One region of the Janthinobacterium sp. GW822-FHT07H10 genome, then DNA from elsewhere that is predicted to be linked to it. Evidence: predicted binding sites of a transcription regulator. Region 1 holds the regulator's gene; the other holds the start of a gene.
What was found. Region 1 encodes sigma-54, which starts transcription at its own class of promoters, with help from an activator protein. Its sites were predicted from a motif close to TGGCANGNAANCTGCTTT; they were not measured.
Positions count from the first base shown of each region.

Region 2: a site for sigma-54 is predicted at 2,487-2,504, ahead of AC1RDJ_RS17520 (EDSAP-1 family PEP-CTERM protein). Genes of this name have one in related genera too.

Region 1 covers NZ_JBXAKS010000003.1:67,694-71,836, forward strand. The annotation lists gene AC1RDJ_RS08055 (enoyl-CoA hydratase/isomerase family protein) at 37-1,122, opposite strand; gene hpf (ribosome hibernation-promoting factor, HPF/YfiA family) at 1,277-1,639, opposite strand; gene AC1RDJ_RS08065 (RNA polymerase factor sigma-54) at 1,709-3,187, opposite strand; gene lptB (LPS export ABC transporter ATP-binding protein) at 3,192-3,947, opposite strand; gene lptA (lipopolysaccharide transport periplasmic protein LptA) at 3,947-4,143, opposite strand, start outside.
Region 2 covers NZ_JBXAKS010000007.1:191,320-195,462, forward strand. The annotation lists gene AC1RDJ_RS17500 (hypothetical protein) at 1-328, opposite strand, end outside; gene AC1RDJ_RS17505 (hypothetical protein) at 458-595, opposite strand; gene AC1RDJ_RS17510 (hypothetical protein) at 817-990, opposite strand; gene AC1RDJ_RS17515 (nucleotide disphospho-sugar-binding domain-containing protein) at 1,157-2,389, shown strand; gene AC1RDJ_RS17520 (EDSAP-1 family PEP-CTERM protein) at 2,577-3,560, shown strand; gene AC1RDJ_RS17525 (EDSAP-1 family PEP-CTERM protein) at 3,702-4,143, shown strand, end outside.

The sequences.
Region 1 (4,143 bases):
CGCCAGGCGACCGCGCGTCGCTTGTATGTGGCCCTGTTAATTCAGATGGCAAAGCGGATGCACTTGCGCCGGCCAGACCGGTGCAAAGAAGCGCGCCACCATGGCCGCATCGACCTCGTCCAGGCTGGCCGGCTGCCAGCGCGGCGCATTGTCCTTGTCGACCACCAGCGCGCGCACGCCTTCGAGCACCTCGCCATGCGCAAAATTGTGGCGCACCAGCGTGCGCTCCATGCGCAGGCAATCGGCCACGCCCAGGTGTGCGCCGCGCTGCAGTAATTCCAGGGTGACCGACATCATCAGCGGCGAGCGCAAACGCATTGCCGCCAGCGCCTTGGCCGCGAACGCACTGTCATCCTGCGCCAGCGATGCCATGATGGCCGCCACGGAAGCGGCACTGAAATGGCGGTCCAGCGCCGTGCGCGCGGCCGCCAGCACAGAGACGCCAGCCTGCGCCTGGAATGGCGCCGCCAGGGCCTTGATGGCCACCGGCAAGCCTTCACCGGGCGTCGACTCGAACAGGGCCGTCAGCGCCTCCATGGCCGTCTCCGGCAGATACACATCGGCCAGGCCTGTATACAGCGCATCGGCCGCGCCGATGGTCAGGCCCGTCAAGCCCAGGTACAGACCCAGCTGGCCAGGCAGGCGCGACAGAAAATAGCTGCCGCCCACATCGGGGAACAGGCCAATATTGACTTCTGGCATGGCCATGCGCGTGCGGCCCGTCACGATGCGCAAGCGGTTGCCGGGGCCGGCCTGCGCCACGCCCATGCCGCCGCCCATCACCACGCCATCCATCACGGCGATATACGGTTTCGGATAGAAATGGATTAAATGATTTAAAGCATATTCTTCTGTAAAGAAATCTTCCAGCAATGCACTGCCACCCTGCGGCGTGGCCCGGCCCGCATCGTAAAAGAAGCGGATGTCGCCGCCGGCGCACAGGGCTTTTTCGCTGCTCGAGCGTATCACCACGGCGTCCACCTGCGGATCGTCGCGCCAGGCCAGCAAGGCGGCACTCATGGTGCGCACCATCTCCAGCGACAGGGAATTCAAGGCTTTCGGGCGGTCGAGCACGATGTGCGCGGTGCGGTTGCGGATGGAGGTGTGGACGAAGTCGCTCATGGCAGGCAGGCAAGAAGTGAAAGTGCCAACATTCTAGCGCCTGCAGGAGCAACCTTGCGTTCGGCCAGGCGATCCGTGCGCAAGGGTGACGGGCGCAAAAAAGGGCGCAAGATGTGCGCCCTTAGTTGATCACAACTGCGAGAAGCGGGTGGCCTTAGACGGCGACGACGGCTTCATCCTCTGAGTTGTCTGGCAGATGCTTGATCGCCTCTTTACCGTGCCCTTGCACTTTGCTTTTGTATTTCATCACTTGCCGGTCCAGCTTGTCGATCAGGGTATCGATCGCGGCATACAGGTCTTGCGCCAGGCTTTCCACATAGACGGTCTTGCCACTCAGACGCAGGTTGACTTCGGCCTTTTGACGCTTTTCTTTCTCTTTGAGGTTGTCCACGGTCAGAATCACGGCGATATCGATAACGTGATCGAAATGACGTTTCACGCGCTCCAGCTTCGTTTGTACGTATTCACGAATGGCTGGTGTCACTTCGAGATGATGTCCGCTGATGGTGAGATTCATACACACTCCTAAAGATGATCGGGTTCGTGCGGTATCCATCGTATCCGGCCCGCAGAGGAACCGAAAAAACTACAAGCACTTACGCAGACTCACTGGCGGAATTTTCAACGCTTCCCGGTATTTGGCAACAGTACGTCGCGCAATCACCATGCCTTGTTCTCCCAGCATGTCCGCAATCTTACTGTCGGATAAAGGATTTTTAGGGTCTTCTGCTCCTGTCAGTTGCACGATCAATGCCCGTATCGCCGTCGATGACGCTTCGCCCCCCGCTTCGGTGGCGACGTGGCTACCAAAGAAATATTTCAACTCGAACATGCCGTGCGGGGTCAGCATGTACTTTTGAGTTGTTACCCGCGAGATAGTACTCTCGTGTAAACCCAGTGTATCAGCTATTTCACGGAGCACAAGGGGGCGCATGGCAACGGCCCCATGCGAGAAAAAGTTCTTTTGTCTTTCTACTATCGCCTGCGCCACGCGCAGGATCGTGTCGAAGCGCTGGCGCATATTCTTGATCAGCCACTTGGCTTCCTGCAACTGTGCACCCATGGCGCCTTCGCCCTTGCCCTGCTTGAGCAGGTTGGCATACATGGCATTGACGCGCAGGCGCGGCATGACGTCATTGTTCAGCGTCACCTGCCAGCCATTGCGCGCGCGCTTGACAACCACGTCCGGCACCACGTAGTCGGAAACGTCGGAGGCGAACACGGCGCCCGGGTGCGGATTGCACAGGCGAATCACGGTCTGCGCCTCGCGCAAGTCTTCGTCGTCGCAATCGAGGGCTTTTTTCAGCTTGTTGAAATCGCGCTGGGCAAACCAGGCCAGGTGCTTTTCCACGATGACGATGGCCATGCGGCGCGTCACCAGGGCGATATGCGGCAAACGCTTGATTTGCAGCGCCAGGCATTCGGAGGCGTTGCGCGCCCCCACGCCTGGCGGATCGAAGCTTTGCAGCAGCGCCAGTGCCGTGCGCAGCTCGTCGGCGTCGATGTCCAGCTCCGCCGGCAGGCGCGCCAGGATGTCGTCGAGCGACTCTTCCAGGTAGCCATTGTCGTCGAGGGCGTCGATGATCAGCTCGACCAGCGCGCGGTCGCGCAATTCTAGCACCGTCACGCGCATCTGCTCCATCAGGTGTTCGCGCAAGGTGCAGTGATGGGCTTCGAGTTGCGGACGGGCATCTTCGTCGTCGGGCGCCTTGCCACGGCTCGCTTCGCTCCAGTCGCTGTCGCCGCCATCCATGGCGGCCGGACTCTCGCCCGCCTCGCCGTCAAACCCATCCGCTTCGGCCGGCGCGGCGGGCGCCTCCTGGCTCGGTGGCTGAGGCGGTGCCTCGGCCGGCGCGGCCGTCGAACTCAAGGCGCCATCGGACAGCAGGCGCAACGAGCGGTCGAGCGGATCGTCGAGACGCTCGAGCAGGGGATTGTCCGTCAACAGCTGCTCTAGCTCCTGGTGCAATTCCAGGGTAGACAATTGCAACAGGCGTATCGATTGCTGCAACTGCGGCGTCAGTGCCAAGTGCTGCGAGGTGCGCAGCTGCAATGATTGTTTCATTGGCTCACATGCGGAAGTGTTCGCCCAGATAGACCCGGCGTACCGACTCGTTCGCGATGATGTCGTCGGGGCGTCCCGACGCCAGCACCGAGCCCTGGTTGATGATGTAGGCACGGTCGCAGATACCCAGCGTCTCGCGTACATTATGGTCGGTGATCAGCACACCGATATTGCGCTCCTTCAAGAAACGCACGATGCGCTGGATTTCGATCACGGCGATCGGATCGACGCCGGCGAACGGTTCGTCGAGCAGCACGAAACGCGGGTCCGTGGCCAGCGCACGGGCGATTTCCACGCGGCGGCGCTCGCCGCCCGACAGCGACAGGGCCTGGTTCTCGCGCAGCTTTTCAATCTGCAAGTCGGCCAGCAATTTATCCAGGCGCTCCTCGATCTCGGCCTTCGTCAACGGACGGCCTTCGACGGTCTGGATTTCCAGCACGGCGCGGATATTGTCTTCCACCGTCAGCTTGCGGAAAACGGACGCTTCCTGCGGCAGATAGGACAGGCCCATCTGCGCGCGGCGGTGGATCGGCAGCCTGGAAATATCCACGCCGCTGATATCGATGGTACCGCCATCCGACGGCACCAGGCCGACGATCATGTAGAACGAGGTGGTCTTGCCGGCGCCGTTCGGCCCCAGCAGACCCACCACTTCACCGCATTCGACTTGCAGCGAAACATCATGCACGACTTGCCGCTTGCCATAGGTCTTTTGCAGCCCGCGGACGATCAGGGTACTGCCGCAACGTGTATTTTCCATTATTTCTTTCCTGGCGCGGGCGCCGCCGGCGCTTTCTCCGCCGCGGGTGCCTTGGTCTTCGGCTGGATCACCATGCGCACGCTACCGGCGCCCGGGGCGCTGGTGCCGCTGTCACTGTTTTCCATCTTGAACACTTCGTTGCGGCTGTCATATGAAATGAAGGCGCCATTGGCCACATCGGTGATTTTCGTGCCTT
Region 2 (4,143 bases), on a different contig from region 1:
CCTTGTCGGAAATGTCGTGGCCCTCGCCCTCGGCGCGCGCCACGATGTGGGCTTTCTTGCCCAGGAAATAGGCCACGTCCGTGTCCAGCTTGGTCAGCGGGTCGACGGCCACGGCGCGCAAGCCCATGATGCAGCGACGCAGGAACAGCAGTTGTTGCGCCTTCTCGGTGATGGACAGGCGGCCATCGCGCGCATAGCTGAGCAGCTTCAGGCCGGACAGGCGCTTGGCATTGCGGGCAACGCAAGCGCTCGGGCGCTCGGTCTTGATGCCGCGTGCAACTTGCTCCAGCGCGTCATATTCATCGGTCGTTAATTTCTCGTTCTTCATTACTTTTCCATAAAAGGCCAGGTGTTCGGCCCCCATGGTACGCGCCCCGCTGCGCATCGGCAACAGGCAACGTGAATCTGCCACCGCCCGCGCAGCGAACGGATGGCTGAAACACGGGCTGACTGACGCTTATTTGTAGGTGCGCAGCAGCAACCACGCCAGGCCACAACCGGCCACGGCGCCTGCCACCGCGAGCGCCATCAGGTTCTTGCCGGTGATCGCGGGCCGCCTGCCCAAGTAAATTTTGTTATGCAAGGAATTGCCCATGATGGTCTCCTGTACAAGAATTTTTATGATGTCTCATTATAAGAACAGAATCGTGACGGCCGCATGACACACAGCAGTTAGCACGCATTTTGTATCCACTCGGCAACATTTATTGGCTTTTTTGTTGTTTAAATGGCGTGGCGATACCGCCGCGTGCGCATTCCATTTCCGACTGGAAATAAAGGGCGTGGCGGCAGGTGCGGCGGCATGCCGCCTGTCGCTCACCCCATCTTGACGGGTGGCGCTGGCGGCGTCGGCTCCTCGACCGGCACGGGATCGATGTGCGGCGGCGGCTCCGGCGGCGGCGTAAGCGGATCGCCTTCGGGCGGCGGCGGCATATCGGGTTCTGGCGTGCTGTGCGCGCGCCGCGGAATATCGCGGGATAGTGGGTGCATGGCGGACCTCCTTTACGCTCACTCTAGCCGATGACGGGAAAGCCTGGCGCCCAGCAGCCACGCCTGGCCACGCGCGGCGGGAACCAAACGCCGGTTCGCCACTCCAACCTTGCAGGCATCCGGCAGGCAAAGCTGCATCACGGGAGACGACGCAAGAGCCCATCCAATGACGCGCACAAAAATTCTTTTCATGGCCGAGGCAGTGACCCTGGCCCATATCGGCCGCCCACTGAGCCTGGCGCAAGGCTTGGACGAGGATGCGTACGATGTGCACTTTGCCTGCGCGGACGGTTATGACTTCTGCTTTAGGCAAGCCGCGTTGCGGCGCTGGCGCATCGACAGCATACCCTCACAGCAATTTCTGCAGGCGCTGGCCAAAGGCAAGCCCGTCTATACAGAAAGCACGCTGCTGCAATACGTGGCAGACGATCTGCGCCTGCTCAACACCGTGCAGCCCGACCTCGTCATCGGCGACTTTCGCCTGTCGCTGTCCGTCAGTGCGCGCCTGCAGCGCATTCCCTACATGACCGTCAGCAATGCCTACTGGAGTCCCCACGTGCGCCAGCATTACACGGTGCCCAGCCTGCCCCTCACCAGCGTGCTGCCCATCTGGCTGGCCAATCCCCTGTTCCGCCTGATCCGCCCGCTGGCCTTCGCCTCGCACGCCGTGCCCCTGAACCGCGTGCGCCGCCAGCACGGCCTGCCATCGCTGGGCAGCGACCTGCGCCGCACCTATACGGATGCCGACCGCACCTTGTACGCGGACATCCCGCAACTGTTTGCGCCGCAGGCCATGCCGCCCACGCACGACTACCTGGGCGCCGTCATCTGGGCCCCGCCGCTCGAGCTGCCGGACTGGTGGCAGCGCGCGGAGCTGAGCAGTGGACGCCCCATCATCTACGTCACCCTGGGCAGTTCCGGCCAGGGCCAGCTGCTGCCGCGCGTGCTGCGCGCGCTGGCGCCCCTGCCCGTCACCGTGCTGGCGGCCACGGCCGGCACCATCCGCGTCGATGCCGTGCCGCCCAACGCCTTTGTCGCCCCCTTCCTGCCCGGCGATGCGGCCGCCCGCCGCGCCAGCCTGGTCATTTGCAACGGCGGCAGCCCCACCAGCCAGCAGGCGCTGACGGCGGGCGTGCCCGTGATCGGCATCGCCGGCAATCTCGACCAGTTCCTGAACATGCATGGCATCGTCGGCGCCGGCGCCGGCCTGCTGCTGCGCGCCGACCGCTTCCAGGAAACGGCCTTGCGCCATGCGGCCACGCGGATGCTGGACGATGCCCAGGCCAGGCTGGCGGCGCGGCAACTGGCGGCCGCCTTCCAGGCTTGCCCGCCGGGGCCGCGCCTGCTGGCCAACATCCGGGCCCTGCTGGCCCCGGCTCCCCACGGCGGCCAGCCCTGACGGCCGCCGTCGGCTTTTCTTACAGCGCCTGCGCCAACACCTGCACCACGTCAACAAAAGCCGGCCAAGCCATTGATTTTAAAAGAATCTCATGCATTGGCATGGAAGTCGCTTAGTACTGGCCATGAGCACCTGCCGACAGGGCTCAGGCAAGACTTCCCCAACCACATGATGTGAGGTGATCCAAATGAAATTTTCCCAACTGAAACTGCTCCCGGCCGCGGCGGCACTGGCCATGCTGTGCGCCGCCGGTAGCGCCCAGGCGGGCGGCTACGGCTACTCCTACAACAACATCTTCGGCCTGCAGATCGCCGCCGCCACGGGCTCGATCACGGCCCTGAACAGCACCACCATCTCGCGCAGCACGGCCACCCTGAATGGCGTGAGCGTCATCCAGGGCGGTCCCGGCACACTCGATTCGCCGCGCGCCACGGTCGGCGCCGTCACCAAGGGCGAGAACGACTTCACGCAGCAAGGCCCGTCGGGCAACTATTCGCGCGGCGATGCGCAAATCGTCAGCACGCAATTCCCCTCGTTCCCGCCCGGCTCCACTTCCACGCAAGCCGTCAACGTGGCCGAAGTCCACCTGGACGACCCCTCCGGAACGGCCGACGCTTCCGGGCGCAACGGCTCGACCACGGGTTTCTCGGTCAACTTCGTCGTCGGCTCGCCAACGGCAACCCTGAGCTTTGACTTCCTGTCCTCGCCCTTCATGCAGGTCTTCTTGCAAAACAATGTCGGCCCCCTGTCCACGGCGACGGCCAACCTGGTGGTCACCTTCACCATCACCGACTCGACTGGCGCGACGGTCTTCAACTGGACACCCGACGGCGTGGTCGGCTCGGGCATCTCGGGCGGCACGGAATCGGCCGACGATGCCAACCTGAACACCAGCCTGGCGACCAACTTCCTGACGCGCGGCAATCTGTTCACCTATGACCCCACCGGCTGCGGCACACCCACGGGCACGGGCGTAGGCACGGGCTGCGGCGGCAACTTCAGCGCCGTCAGCAATGCCTTAAGCGCCGGCAACTACACGCTGACCCTGAACGCGGTGGAAAGCGTGGACCTCGTGAAACAGCAAGCGGCACCGGAACCGGGCACCTTGGCCCTGCTGGGCCTGGGCCTGGCTGGATTGGGCTATGCCAGCCGCCGCAAGGTCAGCGCCTGAAGCAGCTAACAGGGGGACTCACAGGCGAGGGTAGTCTCCTCGCCTTTTTTATGCGGCAAGCCTGTCGGTTTTCCTTACAGCCTGGCGCCGCCTGCACAGCCGCCGCCATGCCGCCGTCCGAGCAGGAGATGAGGATTTTTCATGAGCATTTTTTCTTGTAACCGCCTTCCCGCGGCGCTGCTGGCCATGCTGCTGCTGGCGGCTAGCGACGCAGCCCACGCCGCGGCATATGGCTATGCGTACACGAGCGTCTTTGGCCTGGTGATCAGCAATCCCACGGGTTCCACCACCTTGCTGAGCAACATCGACCTGTCGCGCACTACGGCCACCCTGAATGGCAGCAGCGTCATCCACGGCGGCAGCAACGAGATTGACGCACCGCAAGCGGCGCGCGGCGCCGTCAGCAAAGGGCAAAACGATTTCACGCAGCAAGGCATGGGCAACGCCTCGTATGCGCGCGGCGATGCGCAGATCGTCACGTCGCAGATCCCGCCCTTTCCACCGGGGTCGACAAGCACGCATACGGTCAATGCGGCGGAAACCTTCCTGACGGGCAGCGGCAACGCCGACGCGTCGGGGCGCA